One region of the Lysinibacillus parviboronicapiens genome, then DNA from elsewhere that is predicted to be linked to it. Evidence: riboswitches for the same ligand, from Rfam matches in the RefSeq annotation. Region 1 holds a riboswitch; the other holds the start of a gene.

Evidence for each region. Region 1 has a riboswitch for thiamine pyrophosphate ahead of thiC (phosphomethylpyrimidine synthase ThiC). Riboswitches for the same ligand answer to the same signal wherever they lie in the genome.
Region 2: linked by a shared signal. The riboswitch ahead of thiT (energy-coupled thiamine transporter ThiT) and the one ahead of thiC (phosphomethylpyrimidine synthase ThiC) in region 1 are both predicted to bind thiamine pyrophosphate.

What each region holds. Positions count from the first base shown of each region.
Region 1 covers NZ_CP073713.1:257,934-273,337, forward strand. The annotation lists gene C9J31_RS01395 (methyl-accepting chemotaxis protein) at 1-1,450, shown strand, start outside; gene C9J31_RS01400 (AEC family transporter) at 1,739-2,668, shown strand; TPP riboswitch at 2,792-2,906, shown strand; gene thiC (phosphomethylpyrimidine synthase ThiC) at 3,055-4,833, shown strand; gene C9J31_RS01410 (catalase) at 5,028-6,533, opposite strand; gene C9J31_RS01415 (helix-turn-helix domain-containing protein) at 6,900-8,354, opposite strand; gene hutH (histidine ammonia-lyase) at 8,557-10,071, shown strand; gene hutU (urocanate hydratase) at 10,091-11,767, shown strand; gene hutI (imidazolonepropionase) at 11,764-13,032, shown strand; gene C9J31_RS01435 (SLC13 family permease) at 13,252-15,120, shown strand.
Region 2 covers NZ_CP073713.1:4,174,550-4,189,953, forward strand. The annotation lists gene C9J31_RS20250 (GNAT family N-acetyltransferase) at 1-534, opposite strand, end outside; gene C9J31_RS20255 (polyphosphate kinase 2 family protein) at 754-1,578, opposite strand; gene C9J31_RS20260 (hypothetical protein) at 1,786-2,499, shown strand; gene map (type I methionyl aminopeptidase) at 2,528-3,283, opposite strand; gene thiT (energy-coupled thiamine transporter ThiT) at 3,410-3,970, opposite strand; TPP riboswitch at 4,335-4,442, opposite strand; gene C9J31_RS20275 (magnetosome magnetite crystal formation protein family) at 4,568-4,900, shown strand; gene C9J31_RS24080 (hypothetical protein) at 4,962-5,084, shown strand; gene C9J31_RS20280 (AAA family ATPase) at 5,120-8,200, opposite strand; gene C9J31_RS20285 (exonuclease SbcCD subunit D) at 8,197-9,354, opposite strand; gene C9J31_RS20290 (SGNH/GDSL hydrolase family protein) at 9,584-10,522, opposite strand; gene C9J31_RS20295 (aminopeptidase) at 10,582-11,811, opposite strand; gene C9J31_RS20300 (DEAD/DEAH box helicase) at 11,813-12,961, opposite strand; gene cuyB (cysteate racemase) at 13,210-13,911, opposite strand; gene C9J31_RS20310 (carboxylate--amine ligase) at 13,908-15,140, opposite strand; gene C9J31_RS20315 (C39 family peptidase) at 15,256-15,404, opposite strand, start outside.

The sequences.
Region 1 (15,404 bases):
TGCCATCAAGCCAGATGGCGGATATGCGAGCATCATTACTGCTGGCGGTATACTTAGTGTAAATAGTATTAACGAAAAATTAGATGGAACAAATATGCAAGATGCAATCGACTGGGCAAGTGTTAGTAGTTCTATGCAAGATGGTAAACCAGACACCATGTATGTGGATTCAAAACAATTAGGAGAAAAATCATATAATGCTTTTGCACCAATGATTTTAGACGGAATTGATGAGACTTGGACGATTCAATTAGTTGTACCAAAATCTAAAATTCTTGAAACCTATAATCAGGTACTTATATTCACGATTGTAGCGGCAATTATCATCGTTATTTTAATGGCAACTGTAAGTGCATGGTTTATCTATAGACAATTGAAGCCGTTGAAGCTTCTACGTGCATCAATAGAAACAGCAGCGGATGGGGATTTAACGAAAAAAATTGACGAAAAATATATTAAGTCAGATGAAATAGGCGCAGTTTCAGTTGCCTATAATAATATGTTAGACAAAACGAATGATGCTATACATACGGTATTGCAATCTACGACTTTGCTTAACCAATCATCAACTCATGTCCATGAAGCATTTAATGAGATTGTAGCCTCTAGTCAAGAAGTGACAGTAGCAATAAACGAAATTGCTCAAGGTGCTTCTAAGCAATCTGAAGATACGGAAGAAACAAACTATCGAATGATGGACCTATCCGAACAGATTGATACGATTACACAGTTGTCTTCTCAAATGGAAGAACTGTCTGCTAAGACGCAAACAACAACTGAAAAGGGTATGAAAGAAGTCGATAGTTTGCGTGTACGTAATACAGAAACCAATGAAATGAATGGACGAATACAACAGCAAATAGAATCATTATCTTCTAATATTGCGAATATCAACCAAGTTATTGTCTCTATTCATGGTATTATGGAGCAAACAAATCTGCTTGCACTTAATGCAAGTATTGAAGCGGCTCGAGCAGGAGAACATGGGAAGGGCTTTGCAGTGGTAGCCGAGGAGGTTAGAAAACTAGCTGAGCAATCGAGAAATGAAACAGATGTCATTAAGACAACTGTGGATAGTATATTAGAAAACTCTAAACAAACAGTATTAGTAATAGCTGCTAATGCTAGCTTAATGCAAGCGCAAAATGAATCCGTACAAAGCACGGAAATAGCCTTTAAGGACAATAGTGAGCTCTCTAGTTCTATTGCAACCTCAATTAACGAGTTACTCGCTAAACTTTCTGGTATGTTAGAGCACAAAAATCAAGCACTTATGGCTATTCAAAGCATTTCAGCTATTTCAGAGGAGACTGCCGCTTCTGCCGAGGAAGTAAGTGCTTCAACAATTGATCAGCAGGCAGAGCTAGAAAAGGTTGCAGAATCAATAAATAATATGAATAAAATCTCACAAGAATTACAAGAAGTTGTTAAACGCTTTAAACTCGCTTAATTCCTCTTCTTTATAAAAATGGCTTTGGTACTAAATCCTTCTATAATGAGAATATAGTAAAGTGAAAAGGAAATCTGTCAAGCCGCTAGTAAGCCGCAAGCCTCCTCAACCCAGGGGGCTTGCCTAACTTACTTTCCTGAAGGGGTCTTCAGATTCTTTTGTTATTCGAAAATACTACGAGCAATGACATGAAATCGTTTTTAAAGTCATTAGAAGGGTCAAGCAAAGCACATTGACCTAGCTCGCAGATAGCACTACTATAGAAAGAGATGAGGGGGGATAAACTACATGATGTATCTCGGTATGATTTTCTTTCAAATTGTTGCCCCAATTTTAGTGCTTCTTGTACTTGGAGCAGTCTTGCAGAAAAAATTTCGATTTAATTTAAAAGCATTATCCCAACTTATTACATATTGCTTTATGCCGGCTGCGGTTTTTATGAATTTATATGAAACGACTGTGGAGCTGTCGGTACTAGGACAGGTCGCGGTGTTTATTATTCTCTTTATCGGGAGTCAAATGGTGCTCAGTCATTTTTTAGCAAAGGGACTTGGTTTAGCAAAAACAGAAACAGCAGTGTTTAAAAACAGCGTTGTGCTCATTAACTCAGGTAACTATGGTATTCCGGTTGCGCAAATGATATTCGCAACACAGCCGATAGGAGTGGCCATTCAGGTTATTCTAGTTATTTTCCAAAATATGACAACGTATACATATGGTTTATATAATCTTATTTCCTCGACAAAATCTGGGCTCGCCATTATAAAGGACTTCTTGAAAATGCCTATTATACATGCGCTTATTATTGGTGTGGCAATGAATTTCTTCAATATTGGTATCCCCCAGTTTATTCGTATTCCAATCGACCATGTAGCAGATGGTTTTATCGCTGTGGCACTTATTACGCTTGGAGCGCAACTATCCCAGCTTGAAATCAAGTTGATGTTTAATAAAACCGTTTTTGTCAGTTGCTTTACACGGCTGATTATTGGACCAGCTGTGGCGCTTGTCATTATTTTTACGCTTGGCTTAGACGGTGTTGTAGCTCAGTCACTCTTTATAGCTAGTGCCTTTCCGACGTCACGCAATAGCTCAAGCCTTGCTTTAGAATACGATGTTGAATCAGCCACTGCAGCACAAACCGTGTTATTTTCGACTATTGTTAGCTGTATCACAGTGACGCTCGTCATTTACGTGGCAGAAATACTTTTTACATAAAGTATCTTCGTCATATATGAAATAGCTTGTGCCAAAATATAAAGTGTACTAATTAATTGTTATGATTTTAAAATATAACTTCCATCTATTAGTAATATCTGCTACACTAACATCAAATTGAATAGCTTTAACTAGGGGAGTCTGATGAGTCAGGCTGAGAGGGAAACGCATTGAGGTTTCTTGACCCTTTGGACCTGATCTGGCTCATACCAGCGTGGGAAAGTTAATGATTATCGCAGTACTTATACTTTGCGATAATAAACCCTTACATTCACAGCCGGATCCAAATTTTTTTGGATTCGGCTTTTCATATGTAGCAAAGTAAATTGTTGGGGTGAGCTAGATTCGGTCCTTCTTAAAATATGTAAAAGGGAGCGAAGTAGTTTATGACAACAGTTAGCGAAAAAAACATTAACATTATGACTAGTTTTGATGGAAGCAAAAAGGTGTATGTAGAAGGCTCAAGATCAGATATTTTAGTGCCAATGCGTGAAATTATGCTAAGTCCAACAACTGGGAGCTTTGGGGAAGAAGAAAATGCGCCAGTGCGTGTATATGATACAAGTGGTCCATATACAGATCCTACTTACAAAGTAGATATTACCAAAGGTTTGCCTGCTTTGAGAAGCGGTTGGATAAAAGAGCGTGGGGATGTAGAAGAATATGAAGGCCGTAAGATTAAGCCCGAGGATAATGGCTTTCGTAATGATGATGATCCACGTATTAAAGAAAATGTTTTTCCGGGGCTTTATCGAAAACCTTTACGTGCGAAAAAAGGGCGCAATGTAACGCAGCTTCATTATGCAAGAAAGGGCATTATCACACCAGAAATGGAGTTTGTAGCCATTCGCGAAAATTTAGATCCAGAATTCGTACGTGCTGAAATTGCTGAAGGTCGTGCAATTATGCCTTCAAACATTAATCATCCAGAGGCAGAGCCAATGATTATTGGCCGTAACTTCCATGTGAAGATTAATGCCAATATCGGTAATTCAGCTGTATCCTCCTCCATTGCTGAGGAAGTAGAAAAAATGACATGGGCAACACGCTGGGGTGCAGATAATATTATGGATTTGTCTACGGGTAAGCATATTCATACGACGCGTGAATGGATTATTCGCAACGCTGCTGTACCCGTAGGAACAGTGCCTATTTATCAAGCGCTAGAAAAGGTAAATGGCATTGCGGAAAACTTAACGTGGGAGGTGTACCGAGATACATTAATCGAACAGGCCGAGCAGGGTGTTGATTACTTCACTATTCATGCAGGGGTATTACTACGTTATGTACCACTAACAGCTAATCGTGTAACCGGTATTGTCTCGCGTGGTGGTTCGATTATGGCGCAGTGGTGCTTATTTCATCATGAAGAAAGTTTTTTATATAGTCATTTTGAAGAAATTTGCGAAATTATGAAGACGTACGATGTAGCTTTTTCTTTAGGGGATGGCTTACGTCCAGGCTCTATTGCAGATGCCAATGATGAGGCGCAATTCGCGGAGCTTGAAACACTTGGAGAGCTAACACAGATTGCCTGGAAACATGATGTGCAAGTCATGGTAGAAGGGCCAGGTCACGTCCCGATGCATCTCATTAAAGAAAATATGGACAAGCAATTAGAGGTGTGTAAGGAAGCGCCATTCTATACGTTAGGCCCTTTAACAACCGATATTGCTCCTGGCTATGACCATATTACATCGGCCATTGGCGCAGCAATGATTGGTTGGTTTGGTACAGCAATGCTTTGCTATGTAACGCCGAAAGAGCATCTCGGTTTACCTAATCGTGAAGATGTTCGTGTTGGAGTCATTACGTATAAAATTGCTGCACATGCTGCTGATTTAGCAAAGGGTCATCCAGGGGCACAGGTAAGGGATGATGCACTATCAAAAGCACGTTTTGAATTCCGTTGGCGTGATCAATTCAATTTATCATTAGATCCTGAGCGAGCAGTGGATTACCACGATGAAACATTGCCGGCAGAAGGCGCTAAAACAGCCCATTTCTGTTCGATGTGTGGTCCTAAGTTTTGTAGTATGAGAATTTCCCAGGATATTCGCAACTATGCAAAAGAAAAAGATTTAAATACGACACAAGCCATTCACCAAGGCATGCAGGAAAAGGCTGAAGAATTTAAAAAGGCGGGCAGTCAAATTTATCAATAACTAAAAGAAAAAATATTATTTATGTTACTTTATCAATAAGAAAGCAAGAGGGCAGTCTAGTTATATCTAGGCTGCCTTTTAATTTTTTTAATATATAGAAGTGGTTTTACAACAATACATTCTATCAAAAAAAACCCATGCAAATTTCGCATGGGGTAAAAAATTGGATTTGGATATCAATAATAAGTGGATGGTTAAACGTTAGTTGGTTGTTTAATGTATGGATTTGTAAGGTCCATACCCTCTAATGAAAGACCCATAGCTTTTGCTACGCCTTCACCGTATGCTGGATCAGCTAAATAACAGTGCAAAATGTGGCGACGTTTAATGAATTCTTCAACTGAAGCCATATCATTTGCTGTATTTTCAAATAAACGTTGTTGTTCATCCGCAGTCATTAAGCGGAATAACTTACCTGGTTGCTCGAAATAGTTGTTGTCATCTTCACGGAAATCGTGAATACCAGCATTGCCATCGATACGTAATTCAGGCTCTTTGTGGTCTAAGTTGTGTTCCCACTCACCATAGCTATTCGGCTCATAGCTCATTGTTGAACCTAGATTGCCATCGAAGCGCATAGCACCATCACGATGGAATGTACGGAATGGACATTTTGGTGCGTTCACAGGTAGCATATAGTGATTTACGCCTAAACGATAACGTTGAGCATCAGCGTAAGCAAAGATACGACCTTGTAGCATCTTATCTGGAGAGAAGCTAATACCAGGGATAATGTTAGAAGGTGCAAATGCTGCTTGTTCTACTTCTGCAAAGTAATTGTCTGGATTTTTGTTTAACTCGAATTCACCAACTGGAATTAGTGGGAAGTCGCCTTTGTACCAAACTTTTGTTAGGTCAAATGGATTGTACGGTAATTCACGAGCTTGTTGCTCTGTCATTACTTGAATGTACATTTTCCATTTCGGGAAATCGCCTTTTTCAATTGCGCCATAAAGGTCGCGTTGTGAAGATTCACGGTCATTACCGATTACCTCATTAGCCTCAGCACCCGTTAAATTCTTAATACCTTGTTCTGTACGGAAGTGGAATTTCACCCATACACGTTCATTTTGAGCATTGATAAAGCTGTAAGTGTGAGAACCGAAACCATGCATATTGCGGAAGCCACTCGGAATACCACGATCGGACATAACAATTGTAACTTGGTGAAGGGCTTCCGGTAATGAAGTCCAAAAATCCCAGTTTGAATTCGCGTTCTTCATATTTGTACGTGGGTCACGTTTTACTACATGGTTTAAATCTGTGAAGTGTAGTGGATCACGGAAGAAGAATACAGGTGTATTGTTACCAACTAAATCCCAGTTGCCTTCTTCAGTATAGAATTTAAGTGCGAATCCGCGGATATCACGTTCTGCATCAGCTGCGCCACGTTCACCTGCAACAGTAGAGAAGCGGGCGAACATTTCTGTTTTCTTGCCGATTTCAGAGAAAATTTTTGCTTTTGTATATTGAGTAATATCGTGGGTAACAGTGAAAGTACCAAATGCACCTGAACCTTTTGCGTGCATGCGACGTTCAGGAATAACTTCACGGTTGAAGTTGGCTAATTTCTCAACTAACCATACGTCTTGAAGTAAAAGTGGACCTCGTGGACCTGCTGACATTGAGTCATGGTTACTAACTACTGGTGCACCACCTGCTGTTGTAAAGCGACGGCTACGATCATTTGTGTTTGTCATATTAGTTTACCTCCTGAATAAAATTGTGAGTCAAACTCTTCACTAATAACTATAGCAAATCCAAAATAGAATTGCTAGTACATTATAATAATTATTGTTAAAGAATTTCTATATTAAGATATAAACTATTATTATATGCGTAGTCTAATAAGTATATGCATCAATTTTGATGACTGAAACAATTTAAAAAGATTTATTTGAATGACGTTAACACTGTTAGTTGGCGCTTTCTGTAGTGAAGCTTATAAATAAATAGAATGACTTTTAACGAGATAGAAGTAAATACTTCTATTTCGTTTCTACTATACACGTGTTGAAAATAGATTATGCTAATTGAAAATATAGTGAATGTAAGTGGCTCTATTTTCAAGTTTTACGATAACGATTAGGTGTAGTACCTATTTGCTGCTTGAAAATTTTGATGAAGTAGTTTGGGTCATCGAAGCCATTTAAAAGTGCGATTTCGCTAATCGCAAAATCGGTTTCGACTAGCATTTTTGTGGCATTTTGAATGCGTATTTGCTGTAAAGAGCGTTTAAATGGCAAGCCCTGCTTCTTTGAGAAAATTGTGCTCAAATAATTGGGGCTAATGCCTAATTTATAAGCGACGAAAGGCAAGGACAATGAACTATCCTGAAACTGTTGCTCGATAATTTCTAGTGCCAGTTCTACATAGTCTGCTTTTTTCTCCATCCGAGCGTGCCGAGCTAAAGCAATCAATGTTTGTGTGAAAGCAATAATGCCATTAAGTATTGTATAAAGTATGGGGTGCTCAATGATTAGATGAAAAAGCTGACGATAGTTTTGTTCAATCACAGCTTTCTCGTGTAATTTATATTTCAGCATAAAGCGTCGAATTTGAGCCAAAACACTCGTCAAATGAATTCGTAAGTCATCCTGTTCGTAATAAATCCCTTCATTAGATAATCGATATAAAAAGGCTTTGATTTCCTCAAGATTACCGTCTTCTAAACTTTTAATGAGTAACTGCTGCTCCTCTGGTGTTAATAACGGATCGAATGGCTGCGTTTCTAACTGTCTTGTCGCATAAAAAATATGACCGAAGCCTTCGTAAAAACTTTGATGAAGTGCGCGCTTTGTTAAGGTATACATATTTTTTAATGTTGCAGGTGTGTAGTCGTAAATCCCGATATTAAGAGAACTATTATTCGTGAGTCTCCATTCATTCATCAATGTGCGCACATCTTTTTCTACCGTTTTCATATCATGTATTTGAAATAGACAGACAATACCATCTGATAATGGATATATTTTCATATGCTGGTAAATTGGCGTTTGCTGAATCCAATTGTACAACTTATTTAATGTTTCAGGATGCTCAGGTTCAATCATTGTGAAGTGCATATCTGTATCTAAAGAGCTAGTCTCACTATCTAAAAATAATTTATAGTAAAATGTTTCATCTGTATCTGGGGTATAGGCCTTCTTTTCCTTCGCTGTATGGATCGAAATTGTAGCGAGCTTTTGCTTTAAAATTTCTAAATCAATGGGTTTTACAAAAAGGTGTGCAACCTGTAATTCAATTGCTTTCATGGCATTTTTAAATAATGGTTCTGTCGTTATTGCAAAAATAGTGCCTGAGTGTTTTTTTAATAGCTGATAAAGCTTCGTTAAACGGTTATTAGAAATTAAATCGATATTCAGTAAAATTACCTCAGGCTCAAACTGTTGAACGCTTTCAGCTGCTTCAGAAATAGCCGTACATATTTCAACTACAATATCTCCAGGGAAGTAAGTTTGTAAAAACCACCGAATACCTGATAATTCTGTAGGGTCTCTATCAATCAATAAAATTCGCATAACAATCAGCCGCCTTAAAATAATCTAGTTTCGTAAAAAAGTAATATTATATTATTAAAAATAACATAAAAATCAATAATAATTCCTGTTTTCTCTTTTAAAATTCTCTATTTTCTGAAAAAGGGAGTTTGTACAATGTAAATAGAGGAATTTCTATCGATATAGATAATTTACCCAAGATATAGAACAAGGGGGATATTAAATGATGTCTATCATTGAGCTTGATGGCAATACATTAACAAGACAGCAAGTAGAAGAAATCGTGAAAGGGCATGCCACTGTTGTGTTATCCACTGAAAGTAAGAAACGCATTCAATTAAGTAGGGAGCGCATTGAAAAGCGTTTAGCTGAAGGGCAAGCCATTTATGGTGTGAATACAGGATTTGGAAAACTTAGTCATATTCGTATTGATGAGGCGGATAATGAATTATTACAGTTGAACTTACTGCGCTCAGATGCCACTGGTGTTGGCGAACCCTTTCCGACAGTAGTTGTTCGCGCCATGATGATTTTACGTGCTAATGCATTAGCACGGGGGTTTTCTGGAATTCGACAAGAGACCGTACAGCTATTACTGGATTGCATTAATAAAGGCGTGCATCCGATAGTACCGTCACAGGGGTCGGTTGGGGCAAGTGGTGATTTAGCGCCGCTTTCACATTTGGCTTTAGTGCTTGTAGGAGAAGGGAAGGCGGAGTTTGAAGGTGAGATTGTAAGTGGTGGTATGGCGTTACAGCAGGCGGGATTAACACCTGTACGACTACAAGCGAAAGAAGGGCTAGCGCTTGTTAACGGTACACAGGCAATGACAGGTATTGGTGTATTAACATTAAATGAGGCAGAACGTATAGGGCTTGCTGCAGATATGGCTGCAAGTTTGTCCCTTGAAGCACTGAAAGGTATTACTGCAGCATTTGATCCAGCGCTCTTAGCTGTAAGACCACACCCGGAATTAGAGCTTGTGGGCGGGCGAATTCGCAAGTGGCTTGATGGCAGTAAACGAGTGACAAAGCAGGGTGAAATCCGGATGCAAGATGCCTATTCACTTCGTTGTATTCCACAAGTACACGGTGCATCATGGCAGTCATTCTTCTACGCGGAGGAACGTGTGCAAACTGAGATGAATGCAACGACAGATAATCCTATTGTTTTAGAGAATGGAGAAGTATTATCTGGTGGGCATTTCCACGGACAGCCAATTGCCCTGGCGATGGACTTTTTAAAGATTGGTGTATGTGAATGGGCCAATATTTCCGAACGACGCACGGAACGTATGGTTAATCCACAACTTAATGAGGGTTTACCGCCATTTTTAGCAACAAATCCAGGGATTGAGTGTGGGCTAATGATTGCGCAATATACAGCAGCTTCAATCGTGTCGGAAAACAAAGTATTGGCACACCCTTCAAGTGTAGATTCGATTCCTACATCGGGTAATCAGGAAGATCATGTCAGTATGGGGACGACATCTGCTCGTCAAGTACGCCAAATTGTGCACAATGCTGCTCGTGTCATTGCGATAGAAATGATTTGCGCTTCGCAAGCCATTCATTTAGATAGAGCAGAGCAACAATTAGCACCGGCCACAAGTCAATTTTTGCAAAAGGTACGTGCAATTTGTCCACCGCTTACAACCGATCAGCCGATTGGAGATGAAATAGAAGCGTTAGCGAACTATTTATTGACGAGTGATGAGTTAGTGGCAATGTCGAAATAATAGCAAAGGGGATGGCAGTATGGAGACACAAACAAATATTCGTGCACCAAGAGGAACAACGCTTACTTGTAAAGGATGGATACAGGAAGCAGCTATGCGTATGCTAATGAATAATTTAGATCCTGAAGTAGCGGAAAATCCGGATGAGCTAATTGTTTATGGTGGTATCGGTAAAGCAGCTCGCAATTGGGAAAGCTACGCGCAAATTATTGCTTCGTTGAAAAAATTAGAGGATGATGAAACGTTACTCATTCAATCTGGAAAGCCGGTTGCTGTATTTCGTACGCATGAAAATGCACCGCGCATTCTCATTGCAAATTCAAATCTAGTGCCAGCTTGGTCAAACTGGGAGCATTTTTATGAACTAGAGGACCGCGATTTAATGATGTACGGTCAAATGACAGCAGGTAGCTGGATTTATATCGGTGCACAAGGTATTTTACAAGGAACGTACTTATCCTTTGTGGAGGCTGGCAAAAAAGTATTTGGTACAGCTGATTTGCGCGGTAAATTCATTTTAACTGGGGGAATGGGCGGCATGAGTGGCGCCCAGCCTTTAGCTGGCAAAATGGCTGGTGCCGTGATTTTAGTAGTGGAAGTAGATCGAGCGCGAATCGAACGCAAAATAAAAGAAGGCTACTGTGATTATATTGTTGAATCGGTAGAGGAAGCCATTCAATTAGTAAATGCACTACGTGAAAAAAAGGAGCCTGCATCAATTGGCCTCGTTGGCAACTGTGCAGATGTAAATCGTGAGCTGCTTGATCGCGCTATTATTCCTGACTTTGTAACAGACCAAACATCTGCACATGATCCGATAAATGGCTATGTTCCAAACGGGATGACATTTGAAGAAGCGCTTAATTTGCGTAAAAAGGATGTAAAAACCTATGAGCAAAGAGCAAAAGAAACAATGGCAGAGCATGTTCGTACAATGCTTGAATTTCAACAGGCGGGTGCAGAAGTATTTGATTATGGTAATAATATACGTGCATATGCAAAAGAAATGGGTGTAGCCAATGCATTTGATTTCCCGGGCTTTGTGCCAGCATATATCCGTCCGTTATTCTGTGAGGGAAAAGGGCCTTTCCGTTGGGCAGCACTTTCCGGTGATCCACAAGATATTTATAAAACAGATGCACTTGCAAAAGAGATGTTTGCACATGATAAAGGTTTAGTGAATTGGATTGATATGGCACAAAAAATGGTGAAATGGCAAGGATTACCCGCCCGAATATGCTGGTTAGGCTATGGTGATCGTCATCGATTTGCATTGAAGGTCAATGAAATGGTTGCTAGCGGTGAGTTATCAGCGCCGATTGTCTTTGGGCGGGATCATTTAGATTCTGGCTCTGTTGCCTCTCCAAATCGTGAAACAGAGGGTATGAAAGATGGCTCGGATGCAGTATCTGACTGGCCTATTTTAAATGCACTAGTTAATACGGCGAGTGGAGCAAGTTGGGTAAGTGTCCATCATGGTGGTGGCGTAGGAATAGGATTCTCGCAGCATGCAGGTCAAGTATTAGTAGCAGATGGCTCTCAGCTTGCTTCAGATAAGATTGCTCGGGTATTAATAGCAGACCCGGGGCTAGGGGTTGTGCGTCACGCAGATGCTGGTTATGAGATCGCCATCAATACGGCAAAGGAAAAAGGTGTGCATATGCCTATGCTAAAGCAAAGGGATGATGCGAAGTGACGATTTTAATAAAAAATGCCAATGAGGTCATTACCTTCAAGAGTGTAGCGCAAGGTCCTCGCATAAAAGAACAAATGCAAGATGTTGCAATTATCCCATATGGCAGTGTTTTAATAGAGAATGACCGTATTGTTGCAATTGGTCCCTTCACACAGTTGGAAGTAGACTACCCTGATTTACTAACTGTGGCAGAGGTTATTGATGCTACAGGGAAGGTCGTTATGCCTGGCCTCGTTGATTGCCATACGCATTTAGTCCATGGAGGTACACGTGAACAGGAATTTAATATGCGTTTAAATGGCTCCACTTATATGGATATCATGAATGCAGGTGGTGGAATTCATGCAACCACGAAGCAAACAAGAGAGGCTAGCTTTGATGAATTGTACGGAAAGACGCTGCGCCATTTAGATGTGTTTCTAAAGCATGGTATCACAACTGTTGAGGCAAAATCGGGATATGGCTTGGATTGGGAAAATGAAAGAAAGCAATTAGAAGTAGCTAAAAAGCTGCATGCTACACATGCTATAGATATAGTGAGTACATTTATGGGTGCTCATGCAGTGCCGCGAGATTATAAAGGGCGTGAAGATGAATTTGTCGACATACTTGTTGATGATATGCTACCTAAAGTCGCTGAACTAGGGCTTGCAGAGTTTAATGATGTATTTTGTGAAAAAGGTGTATTTACACCAGAACAATCCCGCCGTATTTTAGAGGCAGGGAAAGTGTTGCAGCTAACACCGAAAATCCATGCCGATGAAATTGAGCCATATAAAGGAGCGGAGTTAGCTGCTGAAGTGGGTGCAATCTCGGCAGAGCATTTACTAGTTGCTTCAGACGAAGGGATTCAAAAAATGGCAGCAACAGGTACAATTGCTGTATTGCTCCCTGGAACCGCATTTTTCTTGCGCGCTCCTTTCGCAAGAGGGCGTCTGATGATCGATAAAGGGGTACCTGTTGCTATTTCCACCGATTTTAATCCTGGCTCTTCCCCGACGATGAGTCTGCCGTTTATCATGAATTTAGCTTGTATGCATATGGGCATGACGCTGGAGGAAGTATTAACAGCGACGACTATTAACGCAGCATATGCTCTTAATCGAGGACATCAAATTGGTTCACTTGAAGTAGGAAAGCAAGCAGATGTAATCATGCTCGATGTTGCTAATTATAAGCAACTACAATATTTTTACGGTATGAATCACACCCATACAGTCATTAAAAATGGTCGAATTGTCGTACAGGATGGCATTCTTCTATAAATAATCTATCGTATTTTATCTAGCTACTGTTTACCTAATATCTAGAAAAAATTTGTCTAGATGGTCATAATGATAATGGGGTTTAACCTACCGTTAAAAAGGCAACGTTTATTGGTAATTGTGTCTAGATTTATACATTTATATTTAATAAAAAAGCGCAAATAAGTTGAAATAGACTTATTTGTGCTCTTTTTAATATAAAATAGAACTGTCATCTTTATGGAAAGGAAATTATTAGATTTGCAACTTACTTTAACATTTATCATTTTAGGAGCAACGATATTTGCATTTATGACGAATCGTGTACGAGCTGATCTGGTTGCGATAGTGTCGCTCCTCGCATTTATTATTACGGATATTTTAACGCCAGCTGAGGCGCTAGCAGGTTTTTCGAACTCTGTTGTACTAATGATTGCAGGGCTTTTTGTCGTGGGTGCTGGGATATTGCGTACGGGACTTGCGGGGATGGCAGGGCAGCTATTGTTGAAATGGTCAGGCGATAGTGAACTGAAGTTATTTGTGTTACTACTTGTCATTGTTGGCTCTGTCGGCGCTTTTATGAGTAATACGGGTACAGTAGCTTTAATGATGCCGATTGTCGTTAGTATCGCAATTAGTATGAAGGAAAGTCCTTCCAAATTTTTGTTACCTCTTTCTTATGTAGCAAGTCTCTCCGGGCTTATGACATTGATTGCTTCGCCGCCGAATCTAATTGTTAGTCAGCTTTTGGTGGATCGTGGTTATAATAAGTTGGGCTTTTTTGAAGTGACACCAATAGGCATTGTTGGGATGATTGTCGGCATTATCTATTTGGTGCTTGTGCGAAATATATTATTGCCCAATGAACAAAATCGTGCCCAAACAAATGCAGGCTACAAACTCTCGCCAAAGAAAATTATTAAGCAATATGATTTGAACAATCGTTTGTTTAAAATATATGTACCTGAGGACGCTGCCATTATTGGCATGTCACTAGCAGAATTGAAGCTACCTGCGAAATATGCGCTCTGTATGATGAAAATTCATCGTAAATCGCAAGAAGGTATAAATTTATTACCAATGACTTATCAGGAAATGGCTGGTCCAACAAGCGTTATACATGCTACGGATGAACTCTATGTGCAAGGTGAGGAACAAGACATTCGACGCTTAGCTTTAGATTATGGCTTAGAGATGCAAGAACTGGTTGAGGGAGAAGCTGATGAATTGGTATCAAAGCATCTCGGCATTGCAGAGGTACTACTAACGCCAAATTCTAGCTTCACGAATGAGACTGTCAGCTCATTGGGCTTCCGTGAAAAATACAATCTCAATATTATTGGCATTAATCGCAAAGGTGGCTATAAGTTACAGGATATGGTTTCACATAAGTTGAAATTCGGTGATGCCATTCTCGTGCAGGGTGCATGGGATGAAATCTTACTACTTGCAAGGGAAACACAAGACGTTGTTGTTGTTGGTCAGCCAAAAGAACATGCAAGTGTGGCGGCTGCCACTGGTAAGGCAGGTATTGCGGGCGCCATTATGCTGCTCATGATTATCTTGATGGCTTTTGAAGTATTTCCGGCCGTTATTTCTGTGATGATTGGTGCAGTGCTAATGATTTTAACAGGCTGTCTGCGTAATATGGAAGATGCATATAGCAATATGAATTTTGAAAGTATTGTCCTTGTTGCAGCAATGCTTCCAATGGCCACGGCTTTAGAAAAAACCGGCGGTATGGTCATTTTGTCGAATGGTATTATTGATGTGCTTGGTAGTTATGGCGCTTATGGGGTGCTGATTGGGATTTATCTCTTAACGGTTGTTTTTGGTCAGTTTATTAGTAATACCGCAACGGCTGTCCTGTTTGCACCAATTGCTATGAATGCAGCAATCGCTATGGATGCAAACCCTACTACATTTATGATTGGTGTAGCGGTGGCAGCAAGTATGGCATTTGCTACACCGATTGCCTCGCCAACGAATGCACTTGTTATGACTGCAGGGGGCTATAAATTTATGGACTTTGTAAAAGTCGGCTTACCACTACAGGTTGTGATGTTTATTGTCATGATGATAGCTGTTCCATTCTTCTTCCCATTTTAAAAACTCGGTTTTATACCGAGTTTTTTCTTTTATCCGCATGAACAATCTAGATAGACTCAACCTCTATCATTATATTTAAATAAAAAAATAACCAAAAAATTTTGCTCGTTTTTTTATAGAGAGATATGTTAAAATCATAAACTAACGCGATAAGCGAAACCCTATGAAATACTAAAAAAGTGTTTAACGTATTAAAAAAATATTGTCCTTATAATAGGAAGGTTTTTAAACTTTAAAAAAAGTTTTAAAAAAGTGTTGACCTTTTTAAAAAATGTGTGTAGTAT
Region 2 (15,404 bases), 910 kb from region 1:
ATACAGAAGCTTTCTTAAAAGTCCTTCTCGTTGAAATCCTGATTTTTCTAAAACACGGATAGACGCATTATTTTGTGTCGAAACATACGCCTCCACTCGGTGCAAGCCTATTTGTTCAAACGCAAAGCGCACGACCAATTCCACTGCTTCTGTTACGATCCCTTTCCCTACATAAATCTCATCCATCGCATAGCCAACAAATGCACTTGAATACGGTAAACGTTTTACAGCATAAAGCGCAATATGCCCTATTAGGTTATTTGTACCTAGCTCAAAAATACCGAAAGAAAACTCTCGTTTTGAATCCATTAAATACAAACTTTCTTGAATTTTTTTATATTGAGCATCTACTGTATAGTATTCAGGTCGTTGTAATGGTTCATATGTAGACCAAAAGTATTTATTGCGACTTACGAGACCAGTTAAATTTTGTGCATCTTGTTCTTGGAATGTGCGAACGTAGCATTTTCCCCCTTGAATCGATACCACATTTCCACCCTTTTTCCTCAATAGATTCCAAATTTTAAGCACCATATCTCCACACTAGCCTTCCAATAATAGTCAGTATATGTTCATCCCGCATCAACGGTCAATATGAGTCAGTTAGGTGAGCGATTAACTGACAAAAAACCGATGCTTCCACTACAATCAGTGGGGATGAAAGATCCCCGTTTTACTTTATTGTATGTAAAAAAAGATGCTGCTACAACTAATATTGTTCATGTCTTGTTATCACAGCATCTATCCGATTATTTAATTTTTTTCCTCTTTATCCGATTGCACTTGCAACATTTCCATACTAGAGGATTCAGTATCTTCTAAATAGGTTTTATCTAAAACATTTGTTAAATGTAAACCACGTTTTTGTGCTTCACGCTCAATATGTGCAATGGTTTCTTGTAAAACTTGAACCCTCGCATGTTTCTTATCATTGCCTGCCACTAAAATCCATGGGGCGTTCTTTTTATCTGTTTTATCGAACATATCATTTGCAGCATCTATATACTGTGGTGTTTTTTCACGATTTCGCCAGTCTTCATCTGTCAATTTCCATGCTTTATAAGGATCCTGTTCCCGTTCTTTAAAACGATTTAGCTGCTCTTCATCTGACACATGAAGCCAGAATTTCACGATAATATAATCACCATCTGTTAGAAGCTTTTCAAAGTGGTTAATCTCCTCGTATGCACGAGTCCACTCGTTGTTTGTTGCGAATCCTTCAATACGCTCTACTAACACACGACCATACCAGGAACGGTCGAAAATTGCGATTTGCCCATGCTGAGGTAATTTTCTCCAGAAACGTTGTAAATAGTTGTAGCGAAGTTCATGTGGCTGAGGTGCTGAAATAGGGTGCACGACATAGCCACGAGGATCTACGCGTTCGATTAGACGTTTTATAGCACCGCCCTTCCCTGCCGCATCCATACCTTCAAATACTAAAATAAGCCCGATTTTATTGTTTAGTAAAAACTGCTGGGCATTTAACATTTCATATTGGAGTACTTTTAATTTCTTTTTATACATTTTTTTATCTAGTTCAATCGATAGGTCAAGATTTTTTAGATTTTGAGTCATTAAAACTTCACTCCTTTAATTTAGCTATTCATATTGTACTAAAGAAATATATGGATGCCTATCCAAATGGTAAATTGTAGATAAATTTGACGAAACAAGACGATACATTATTGGCAATTTCCGCTATAATGAAAATAGAAAATTTGTGACAGTCCTATACTTATTTGTCTTTTCCCTATACAATTTAACAGGAAGGGAGAGGAAACTATGCCTCAATTTATTTTGATGACAATTTCTTATATTGTCGCACTCATCCTAACCTTTTCATCCTATTTCATAAAAATAAATGGTCAATCTACGTTAGAAATCTCTAATCGTTTTCCCGTTATGTTTGCGCCTTTTAATGTTAGTTATGTAATTTGGATTGTGGTTTACTTTTTACTCGGCTATTGGTTAGTTATGAATTTCAAAAAGACAACTATTAAACAGACTGTTCTCTTTAGTAGCATTTGTATATTGCAGGCGTTTGCCATTGTGTTTTGGCATCACGAATTATTTATCGTGTCACTTTGCAGTACGTTAATATTAGTAATTTATTTATTTTTACTGTACAATACGTATTCACTTAGCAATAATGCGCTAACAGGTCGAGTGCCATTTTCTATCTATCTCGCTTGGGCGACTTTTACTCTAATGACAAATGCAAGTTTTACATTAACATCGTATGAATGGAACGGCTTCGGTCTTAGCAATCCACTTTGGGCAGTTATTTTACTGACTATTGGAGTTGCCATAGCACTACATATTCGCTTTCATCACTTCGATATTGTGTATCCGAGTGTTTTTATCTGGGCCTATATAGGTATTGCGTTACATAATGGCTTTGATGAATTACTCGTGACAACAGCCGCCTTATTTTTATGCGGTGTGCTCCTTGTTGGTATACAATTTATTAAAAAAAATCCTGCCTACCAAAAATAACATGGTAAGCAGGATTTTTTTCTATTGATTATGCTTCATCTAATGTTGTTAAAATAATTGGTTTGTCTTTTGTAACAATAATCGAATGCTCGATTTGAGCAACTAATGATTTGTCTGGTGTAATGAATGTCCAGCCATCACCAGCTTCAACAATATGCTCTGCTTTTGCTGAGATGAACGGCTCAACCGCTAACACCATTCCCTCTTTCATAATTGTTGAGTCCCACGCATCGTAATAGTTTAAAATGTGATTTGGCTCATCATGTAAAGAGCGACCTAGTCCATGACCTGTTAAATTCATGATGACTGTTAAATCGTTCGCATAAGCTTCACGTTCAACAGCTTTCCCTATTTGGTTTAATTTAGAACCAGCTTTTACTTTCGTCATCGCACGTTCAAAAGCACTTTTCGCTACGCGGCAAAGTTTTTCTTTATCTTCATAACCTTCTCCGACTACGAATGAAATACCAGTATCAGCAAAATAGCCGTTTAGCGAACCTGACACATCAATATTGACAATATCCCCGTCTTGAATAATACGGCTTCCCGGTATACCATGTGCTACTTCTTCATTAACACTAATACAAGTGTAACCTGGGAAATCATATTCACCTTTTGGTCCAGAAATAGCTCCTGCTTCCGCAAACATACGGCCTGCAATTTCATCTAATTCAAGTGTTGTCACACCTGGTTTTGTAGCAGCCTTCATTGCTTCACGAATTTCAGCACAAATACGACCGATTTTTTTAAAGGCTTCAATCTCTTCTTGCGTTTTTACAATCATTTTTAACGTCCCTTTCATCTAATATCTACACTCTAATATATCACATCCACAAACCAATGATGAACAATACGCGCTAATTAGCTTAGAAAAGCCGCCTGTACCCTATAGGAACAGACGGCTTACACATTAAGATTTTCGTTGCATTAACTGTGGTGCTGCTGTGAATAAAAGAACACCTGCAATAGCAGTTAAGATTGTTGCTGGTAGCATATATGTTCCATTATAAATAATGGAATAAATCCAAGCGTTTTGATCGCCAGCATACTCTGCGAAGAATACAGCTCCTGCAACCGTATGCGACAAGTAGCGTAAAAATCCAGCTAAAACAGTGCCTATGATTATAAAAATAGCCATCTTCTTTTTGTTTACGTTCGCTGCAGCTTCGAGTACAGGCTTACGCACAAGCGCCGCTACACCAACTACTGTGAAAGCAACCCCATAATCCAATAAACCTTGAAGCCAGTGTACAATGTACGCACCGAACATCGTTTGCATAACGCCAATAAGTAGTCCTGTTGTCAGCCCTGCAAAAAGCCCCCAACGAAATGCCATTAAAATAATGGGAACCATCACGAGACTAACCGAGCCGCCTTGTGCCCATACTTTAAAAGAAACTTGATCGAGTACAAGACCCACTGCTGCGAAAATCGCAATCTCCACCAGCATTAATAGTCTTTTTTTGTCCATAATATTATTCTCTCCTTTGTTCCGATGTAGGATACAAGAGCAGGAATAGAAATCAGTTATTTAAATATGATGTGCTCAATCTGGCAATCTATTATGCCTCTGTTAATAGGTGTACAAATTTTGAAATATGCTTATACAACAATACCTTAGGCTGTAGCATCTTTACCAATGTAGCTACATTGCTACATCTCCTACGTTAAGATACCATCTTTAATTCCTTTCAAAATCCATAACACCCCTAGAGACTTTAGCTTCATTCTGTTGGCCTGTGAGCACCTACTAAAAAAGGATACTCCTCTTTTCTTCGCTAACCTAATTGAAGATAAAAAAACGATGCCAGGACAGAGCCTCACATCGTAAAAGTGTCGGTTTCTATCCACATCCCTACGCAAGCTTTAACTTACAGGTTCGAAGAGTAAAGGCATTACGTGCCCAGTCTCAGCTGACATCATCAGCTCCCCTTGTGGTCGTTACATCTTAATTTTGCTTGAACATCCTCATTGTACGCAAACACTTTTGTGATTACAACCATTTCTTCATTAATTTTTGAAACTTTTGAGTTTTTCATGCGTAAATTTTAAATAAGGAGGGACAACTATGGAGAATCAAAAAATATTATCTGCCTTTAGTTATCTCAGTATATTTTTCGCACCTTTTATTGTGCCGTTAATTGTTTATTTCGTGTCAAAGGATAGTGAAGTGAAGCGCCATTCAATCCGAGCGCTTATATCGCATTTAATTCCTTTTCTGTTCGGCATCATTTTCTTTATCGTCTTCCTGTTTTCGTCAATGTCATTCAATACGTTTGAACCTGATGCAACTGGCAGTACATTCATTATCATTTGGTTGGCTGCTTTTGCGATTTACTTACTCGTATCTCTTGGCATTATCATCTGGAATATTGTTCAGGCTGTACGCGTTATCCGTTAGTAATTATGTTTCATCCTCGAGTTAAACAGGTAGAACTAATAGTAAAAGGGAGCTGATATTCATGAAAGTATCTAAAATCGTAAAAACTGCTGTCAAATTAGCGCCTATAGTGATTCCAATTGTCAAGAAAGTGGTAGCTGCAAAAAAGGGAACAACTCCCAACCCAATGACTCGAAGAAAATAAAGAAAAGGCGTATCCTATAAGGGAACGCCTTTTCTTTATTTCACTTCAAACCGTGTTCTGCTATGTCCACTTAAGGTTTTTTCAACATGTAAAACAGCGGGCATAGAGGCCTTTAGTTCTGCAACATGGGAAATAACGCCAATCATACGACCCGATTCTTGTAGATCAATGAGTGCATCAATGGCTTTATTCAATGCCTCCTCATCAAGCGAGCCAAAACCTTCGTCAATAAACATTGTATCGATTCGAATATTCCCTTGAAAACTTTGAATGACATCTGCCATGCCCAGCGCCAGACTTAAAGAGGCATTAAATTTCTCCCCACCTGACAATGTTTTGACATCCCGAATTTGATCAGTATAGGCATCATATACATCAAGACCAAGTCCACTTTGTTTTGCATGCTTTTCCAATCGATCTGATCGTCGAAGCTCAAACTGCCCATTAGATAAATGGTACAGACGAATATTTGCGGCTGCTGTGATTTTGTCTAAGTAGTTTATTTGAATATAACGCTCAAAGGAAAGCTTTTTCACATTTTGCCCATTCAATAAAGCATGGAGCTCCTTCACACGCCCCGCCTCTTTTTCAAGTAATTGTATTTCTTTAGCCGTTTCTTCTACTTTCACGATAAAATCTCCACAAGCTGCAGCAAAAGCTTTTGTCCGTTGCAATGTATTAAATGCTACCTCGTATGTCTCACGTAGTTGTGCTAGTGATTCTTCTAATAGAGCTAAATTCTTTTTCTCTTTCCCTTCAAGCTGCTTAGCTCCTTCGGCAATTTGAATTTGTAATGTGTGTAGTTGCAAAGTGTAATCATTACAATCTTTCCGTAAAGTGTCCAATTGCATAATGCTACGCTTTGCCGTTTCATACGCCTGATAGCTTTCAAAACCCACTTCTTTCATACTTACTGAAAATTGCTCACGTTTTTCGTTTAGACTAGCGTGAATCTCTTCATAAGCTTTTTTAGCTAGTTCCTCCGCCATTACTGCGTTGCTCACAGCTTCTTTAGCAGATTGTAAATTTTGTTGACTAGCCTGCCAAGCTGTTTGTAGCGCTTTTTTTTGTACACCTACCTCAGCAATTTTTTGTTGTAAAGCTTGTAATGTTTGAATGTTTTCAGGTATATGCCTTTGTTGCTCTTCCACAATTATCTGCTGTTTTGTTAACACCTTTTGCTGTTCAGCAAAATACTGCTCTAACTGTGTTTGTTTCTCTTGTAGTTGCTGTGTCCTTTCACGCTGACTCTTTTGCTGAGTTCGTGAGACAGCTAATTGATCATTAACCACTTTTAACAGTGCCACTTGCTCCTCAACATATCGTAGTGAAGAGTTTAGTTGTGTTTGATTTGCTTGTGAAATACCATTGGCTTCCACTTGCTCAATTGCCTCTTGAAGAAGTATTTTAGCCGATTTTAAAGTTGCCTCTTTTTCAAAATAAGTGCGTTCATCTGACTGAGACTTCGCTCTTATTATTTCTAATTGTGCATCATTAATAGACTCTATTTGCTCAGTATGTGTAATTTGATGTGTCGTACTCCCACATACTGGGCACGGATCGCCTTCAATAAGTTGCGCTGCTAAAATACTTGCCAGATTTGCAATCCATTGTTGTTCTAACTGTTGTAATTCCTGCTTATTTTCCTGATATCGCTGCTGCGTTGTATTAACAGCCTGTTCTGCCGAGGCAACCGCTCGCTCATATTTCTCAACTTTTGTTAATAATGCAACTTGTTCACGGAGTTTCGGTAGCTGTTCCAAGTAGTCTGCAAAAGGCTGCACTTGTTCTTCGTATTGCTCGATTTTTTCGGTCACATACTGTAGCTGGACTTGTTCCTGATGTAAAATTGCAAGATTATCCGCAACCGCTCGCTTTGCAGTTCCAACACCATGCTCGTATATTTGTAATTGTTGGCGATTCCCTTCAAACGCTTCAAACGTCGGCAGAAGTGCTTGTAGCGTTAATTCTTGCTGTAAGACTTGCTGACGCTCAGGTTCTTTGGCTTCTACTTCATTGAATGATGCTTGAGCAACTTTATATTGTGTCTCTTTTTGTTGTATCGTTATTTTTGCTTGCTGATAGGTCTGTTCTTTACGATTTTGCTCGGCACGAAGGTCCATACACTGTTGTTCGAACATAACAAGGCGGTCTGCTTGCTCAGCAAGTTTAATTTCCTGTACCTTTGCATCATAAATATTATGCTGTTGCTCTAATATTTTCAGCCGTTCTTGACGGTTAGCATGCTCTTCAAATTGTTCATTGAGGGCCTTGGCCATACTATAATGCTCTTGCTCCTTTTGATGGTGACCATAGGCCTCATCATAACGATGTTGCTCAACTTGAATACTTTCTATATAGTAAGCTTGCTCCTGCTCAAGCGCAGTCATTAATTGGTGCATGTTTTCCGTGTTATTTGCAATGCAAGTAAACAATACAGATGATCGTTGTGGCAGTGCCCCAGCAATTTGACCCAGTAAATGCTCTTTTAATTGCTTCGCGCGTTCTAAATCTTTTTCGGCTTCCTTACGTTTTGCATCCAGTTTTTTTGTCATGTCTCCAAAGCGATCCGTTTTAAAAATTTTGCGTAAAATAGCCTCTTTGTTCGTAGAATCTGAGGTTAAAAGCTTGCGAAATTCACCCTGAGGAAGCATGACAATTTGGCTAAACTGACCCTTCGTCAAACCTACAATTTCCTGTAACTTTTTATCAACTTCATTGGTCTGTTGTTTCTCTACAATACTAAAGTCAAGTTTTCCCTCTTTAAATTGAGCCAACTCTACTTTCCTACCAGTAACACTTTTGTTTGTCGCTTTAATATGACCGGGTTGACGTGAGATTTGATAAGTTTTACCATGCATTTCAAAAATGAGTTCTACTGCTGTATACACGTCATCTTCGGCAAAGCCGCTTCTGAGCATAGCTGTATCTTGACGATCTTCGCCACTGCCTGAACCATAAAGTGCATAACAAATAGCATCAAAAATTGTCGTTTTCCCAGCACCTGTCTTCCCAGATATTGCAAATAATCGGTGATCACCAAGTTCTTGAAAATCAATGATTTCTGTATTTTTGTAGGGGCCAAAGGCAGTAATGGTTAACTTTAAAGGTTTCATTTTACTGCCTCCCGTTCCTCATCAAGTATTTCTTGTAGTATGTCGGTAAATAGACGCTCGGTCTCTCGATTCGGTTGTTCACTATATAAATCCGCATAAAATGCTCTAAATAAGTCGATGTCTTCTACTTGCTCCGTTTCAATCGCTTGAATTTCTTTGGATAATTCCTGGCGTACCGCCTTGCGTTCGATATGCAATGCATGTGGGAACACAGTACGAATACGTTCCATTGGTGAAGCGACGGGCGTATCATCAGTTAGGCGTACAAAAACATAATCCTCACTAGGCGTTAATTTTAATAAATCATCCATCAATCCCTCCACCACACGCAAATCACGTCTTGGCATAAGTTTTCGCTTTTCTACTGTTACTAGTCCTGTCTCATCTAACTCAACAATTAAATAGCCCTTTACATGCAAGTGCTCCGACAGTGAATACTTCAATGGTGAGCCGGCATATCGAATCGTTTCATTACGTACAAAATGTGCCTTATGTAAATGGCCCAATGCCGTATAGTTAAACTGTTCAAATAGTGATGCATCCACACAATCCGATCCACCTATTGATAGTGGACGCTCCGAATCACTTGTGTTCTCTTCCTCATGGCCATATTTGGTTACAAAAGCATGTCCAATGAAAACATTTCGTTGTGTTGTATCCATCGTTGGTGTGATGTGTTCAATGATTTTTTGCATCGCATCTTGATGGGAGTGGATCGTATCATCTGCCAAAATGGTACGCACAGCTGCAGGCTCTGCAAACGGTACAAGATGAAAATGCACCTCACCAAATTGATCTGTCAACACAATTGGCGCCTGATCTTTCCTAAATTGCCCCATTATGTGTAACCCACTATCACGCATTAAACGACTTCCGAAATTTAAGCGACCTGCACTATCGTGGTTCCCAGCAACCGCTAACACAGGAATTTTTTTATCAAGTACAATCTCTGCAAAAACATCATTTAGCAAATTAACGGCCTCTACAGGTGGCATAGAACGGTCATATAAATCACCCGCTATAATGATTGCATCAGGCTTTTCTTCATCAATAGCCTGCATAAATTGCTGTAAAATATAGCGTTGGTCCTCCGTCATGTACACACCTTGTACAAGCTTCCCTAAATGCCAATCTGCTGTATGGAATAGTTTCATTCGTTGCGCCTCCTGTCTGCTTTTTATTCTATCATGCCTTTTAGTGGAACGTACATTCTTGTTTTAGTAGGAAGTCCGCAGGTTGCGAGCAGTTCGCTTCTCTACCTGAGGGATACTTCTTCTTCACCTGCTCGGTGCACGCGAAGTATTCTTTTCCCCTGTTGTGGGCCATTGCGCAGAAAGGAGTTGTCTCAATGGTGAGACAACTCCTTTTCCAACGATATTTTCTCTAACGTAAAGTGAACCCCTTAGTTATACTGAATCTCTCTTGCTTGTTCGAGAGAAATGCTACATATCCGTTAAAGCCTTGAATACGGTGTACGATGGCAACTGACTCTTGCGTTGGTACAACTGGACTCTGTTTGGCTTTTGCTTGCTTTTTTACGATTTCCTCAAAGGTCATTGGGTTAGGCTTGGGTAGTTCTACAGATGATATCGCTAAAGCATCACTGCCACTATAAGCTTTCAAAAAAGCATTCGCCATTTGACGATAACCTTCGAAATTCGGATGTACGTCTGAGCTATTTGGCAAGTAATTCATTGCCTGTAATCCAAAAGCATCATACACATTAATATAAGTCGCTCCAGCCCGCTGTGCTTGCTGCTGTAAAATGGTATTTAATTTTACCAGTTGTTCATTCGTTCCTTCTTTTTGAGAGGCATGCACATTCGGATAGGCAAAATAGTAACCCATCACATAGACTTTTGCATGTGGTGCACGTGTTTTCAACTCAGCCAAAATCTCCCCCATATTTATCCGAGCAACATTTAATGCGTAATCTGTCTGTAGCTGAGAAAATGTTAATGTGCCTGCGCTTGGATTCACTTGCACAAGACGTAGTAAGTCATTGGCACCTGCTGAAATGGTAATAAGCGTTGCATTTGCTAATAACTCACTTGCCTCGGTTGACTTTACGCGCTGCAATACATCAATTGTTGTAAAGCCTGGGAACGCAAGCTCTTTTGTATAATGACCTATTTGACCAATCAATCCAAGCCTCATGGCAATTAAATCACTGTAGCCTGTATCAATTTCCTGATAGGGCGTTTGACCCGCTGCTAAAGAATCTCCGATAGCCACATAATTCTCAGTCTGTGCAAACGCAGATGAAACACCTATTGTGGCTGTCAGTACCGTTACACTTATTAAGTTCAATAGTCGTTTCATCCGCTCACCTTCCACTCATTGACTATCGTATATAAATTATAGGTAAAATGCTAATTAGCTTAAAACGCCCAGTTACCTTTACGGAAAATCGGCTCTACAGTCCCATCAGGTAAAATACCATCAATATCCATGTCACCGCTACCAATCATAAAGTCCTCATGTGTCACTGAAATATTGGCACCAAGCGCTTCAAGTTGACCGTTTTCTAAATCTCTACCGCCCTCTAGGCAAGTTGGGTATGCTTCACCAATCGCTAGATGGTTTGAGGCATTCTCATCGAACAACGTATTGAAATATAAAATCTCTGATGCTGAAATCGGTGAACCATGTGGTACAAGTGCTACTTCACCTAAATAGCAGGAACCTTCATCCACTGTAATGAGCTCTTGCAATAAATCATGGCCCATTTGTGCTTCCGCCTTAATAATTTTTCCATCTTCAAAAGTAAGCTTAAAGCCATCAATTATATTACCCTGATAGACCAATGGCTTAGTATTGCTGACAACCCCACTAACACCTTGCTTCATTGGTAATGTATATACCTCTTCTGTCGGCATATTGGCAATGAATACAGTACCATCAGGTGTTTTACTTCCACCAGTAAGCCATTTATGCTGAGGTGCTAACGCAATCGTTAAATCTGTACCCGGTGCTGTATAATGAAGCTTTGCATATTTTTTACTGTTCAATAAAGTTGCTCGGGACTCTAAATTCGCCACATGTGAATGCCAATTTTCAACTGCGTTGCCTTCTCCGATGTGCACTGTTTTAAAAATAGCTTCCCACAGTGCAGGGACTTGCTCTTCTACAACTAAATTTGGGAATACCTTTGCTGCCCATTTTGGAGATGGTACTGCTACGATAGACCATGCGATTAAATCTTTCATCACAGCATTTCGATAATTTTTCAGTGCAGCACCCGCGACTTTTTGATGTGTTGCCAAGCGATCTGTTGGAACACCAGTTAAAAGATCTGGATCAGCTGCGTCTATCCATAAAAGTGCGCCTTTACGCTCGATTAGCTCATCGCGCATTTTGACAATCCACTCTGGATAACGATTGAACTCTTCATCAGAAGCATGTTCGAAATAGGCACGCTCCATTTCACCATCCGAAAAATTAACATGCACACGGCCTGCTCCAGCTTTATAGGCTTCTTTTACTACCAAACGAGCAAAGTCTAATGCATCCACAGACGTGTTTACTAACAGATATTGACCAGGCTGAATATTGACGCCAACTTTTACAGCAAGCTCTGCATATGCTTGTAATTTCTCTTCAAAAGTCATATTATTTCCCTCGCTTTTGTCCAATTGTTTTTGAATTACCTTCTACTAGTTCTCCGTCATGCCATACTTTTTGAACTGGCTTGCCAGCAATTTCGCGTGTCCATTTTTTATAGGTTTTTTCATCGTGGTACGATAATAATGTTAAGACTTCACCATCTGCACCTGCACGTCCTGTACGACCTGAACGATGTAAATATTGCTCAATCGTGCGCGGTACGTCAACATGAATAACATGTGTTAAACCTGCGATATCTAAACCGCGTGCCGCAATATCAGTGGCAATTAAAATACGGGCATCACCTTTACGGAATGCATCTAATGCCTTTTTACGTTCCTCTTTTTTCATGTCAGAATGTAGGGTTACAATCGGTGCAGCACGATATTGCAATTTCGTTTCCTTCATAAGTAACTGGTCAATATTGTTGACAAAGGCTAGTGCACGTAAGCCATCCGTATGTGATAAGCGGCGCAGGAAATCCGTTTTATCACGTTCTTCTACTTTTACAAAGGAATGTACAACTTTGCCAAACTTCACCATATCCTCAGGTTTAATTTTGAAACGTAATGGCTCAAACATCATACGACTTGCCACTAGTTCAATTTCTTCGGTAATTGTGGCAGAAACGACCACTACTTGACGACCGTAGGCTGAGCTTTCGATAAAGGATTTTACTACGACGCGATATTCTCGGCTTAATAACTGATCACATTCGTCTAAAATAACTGTTTCAATTTCTTTCAGTTTTAATTTGCCCGAACGTGCTAATTCATTTAGACGACCTGGTGTCCCTACAACAATTGTCGGCTTTTTCTTTAATTTCTCGATTTGACGTGCAGAGTTTGCACCACCTATTAGTTGCTGAACAGTAATATCAGTACCAGCTGTCCATTCGCGAATAACCTCCACGATTTGCATTGCTAATTCCTGAGATGGGGCAACAATGAGTCCTTGTGTTTGTTTTTTCGATCCATTTACTTTGTTCAATAAAGGTAATACATAGGCTAATGTTTTCCCTGAGCCTGTTGGCGATTCTGCTACAATATCTTTGCCCTCAAGCATTGCTGGAATCATTTCATCTTGAATTTTCATTGGCTCTTCGAAATTCCATTTTTCTTGTAGACCTTCATTTAATAAATTTATTACTGACATGTCAATTCCCACCTTTTATCCTGCTTGACACTAGTTTAACATACTAGCTCTGGACAAGCATTTTCCTTCTGTCTATCAATTATTGCTCGATATCATTGTACCTGACGCTAAGCGTGTACAACATTCAATACATTGTTGCCGTTCCACTTTTGTAGCTTAAAACGACCTTCGCTGACACAATTTACACACCTTACGAGTCGCAGTGTCGATGTGAAAGGCTCACCTATTGCAAACAGGTGAGCCAAAAGTTACTCCACTAATTCATAGCCACATGCTAATATAGCACACTCAGCTAAAACAATTAGTGAATCGATATATTTGTCTTTTAATTTTAAATCTCGATTGACGATAGATAGCTCTGTACACCCTAAAACAATTCGATCGCAATCAAGTGCAAGCATCGCTTCTTCTATTGGCTGCCACTCTTCTTGCGTGACATCCTTACCAGCCTTTACATAATCGTAAATAATCGCCATGACTTTTTCCTTCATAGCTTCATCTGGTACAACGGGTGTAATGCCATAGTTCTCTAACGCATCCTGATACATATGCGATGTTAACGTACCTGTTGTCGCTAAAATACCAACACGCTTCGCCCCTAAATCATGCGCACGCTTGGCCGTTTCACGAATCATATGTAGCACGGGCACTGGAGAGCCTTCAGCTAATTCATCATAAAAAGTATGCGCTGTATTGCATGGGATGGCAATCATGTCTGCACCAACAGAAGCTAGTTTTTTCGCATCTTCAATTAAAATTGGCACAGGATTTTTCTTTGTATTATCTAAAATAAATGCAGTTCGATCAGGAATATTTGTATCATTATCAATAATTGTATGTACATGCTCCTGATCTTTTATAGCCTTCGTACGTCTTACAATCATTTCACCGATAAACATTGTTGCAAGTGGACCAACGCCACCAATAATACCTAAAGTTTGTTTTTTCATGAGTTCGACAGACCTTTGTTGTTAAAATATTTCTTATACTTTCGATAAAAGTTTAAATTTTCGAGCGTCACATTCAACCAGCGTTTTGCATTCATATCTTTATAATTAAAAATAGAATCTGTCGCAAAGCCTTGGCGAATAAGACTCTTTGCTTCCATCACTAGTTGTTCATTTAATACGTATTTAAATAATACACCGTTTGGCACAATCGTCCATAGATGCTTATTTTGAACGTATGTTAGCTGTTGTTTACTGCCACGAATGAAATCATCCGCTACATATTGCATTAAATTATAGCCACTTGCTGTCACATAATAATTTGAAAGTTCATTATGTAATTCAATACTTAATAACTTGTATTGACCATCGCGTTCATCATATTTCATATCGAACGTCGCAAAGCCTTGGAATTGTATTGTTTCCAGAAATACCTTCACAAGATCCATCAATGCTTTGTCATAGGCTGTTATAATGGCAACATAGCGACCGATACCATCGGGAGAATGTTCTTCTAAAATAGGGTTTCCTACAGATAGTAATTTAACTTCATGATCTTGTCCAACATAAGCATTTACTACACGCATATTGGCATCCTCGCCTGGAATATACTGCTGAATCATTAAATCATCACGATATGCAGACTCTTTATAAATTGCGTGGAAAATTGCATCCTTTTCTTCATTATCATGTGCAATATATACTTTTTTCTTACCTGGAAAAATACATGTAGCGTATTTCATCATATTCATGGGCTTTATCACAACTGGATATTCAAAGGGTATATCAAATTGCTCATAGTCATTCACTGTGCATATATGCATAGCTGGAAAATCGAAGCCATATTCCGCACAAAGCTGGTACATACTTTCACGTGTCAGAAGCTGATCTGCAAGTGTAGCATCAACATACGGGATTATGAAAAATTTGGACAGTTCTTCTTGATGATTCACAATCTTCTTCACATAAAATTCATCGCAGGCAAGCAATAGCAGTTTTTTTTCCGGGAATTCCTCCGCTATCGCTTGTAAAGCAACAACAAAACGTTCTTCGATATGTAGTCTTGGTACTTCACGAAACGTAAGTAAATCACTCTGTTGAATTTTGGCTGTGTTCGTATGATTTACAGCGAGTGGTTTCACGCCATAGGACTCGTAAAATGCTCTTGCCATGCCGTAAGCATTCATTTCGTCGCCCAATAAAATCGGTAAAAAAGTGTGCTCAATGGCCATTCTACTCAGCTCCCTTTAGCTATTTATAGTAGTGTAACATACTTCATCTTTTTTCTTGGATAGGCCTTTATATGGTGCAATTATATCCTTTTGGGATAGCTTTACGCTCTAAAACTCATTTATGAACTGCTACTGCTTGTGACCCTAACTCTTGATAGCTTTTAAAAAATTGATCGACATTATATGTAACAAAGCCTTTTAATGGGTCCATTACAACTACTTTATCGCCTAAATGCCCAGTTAAAACAACAGCATGCAAGTTCA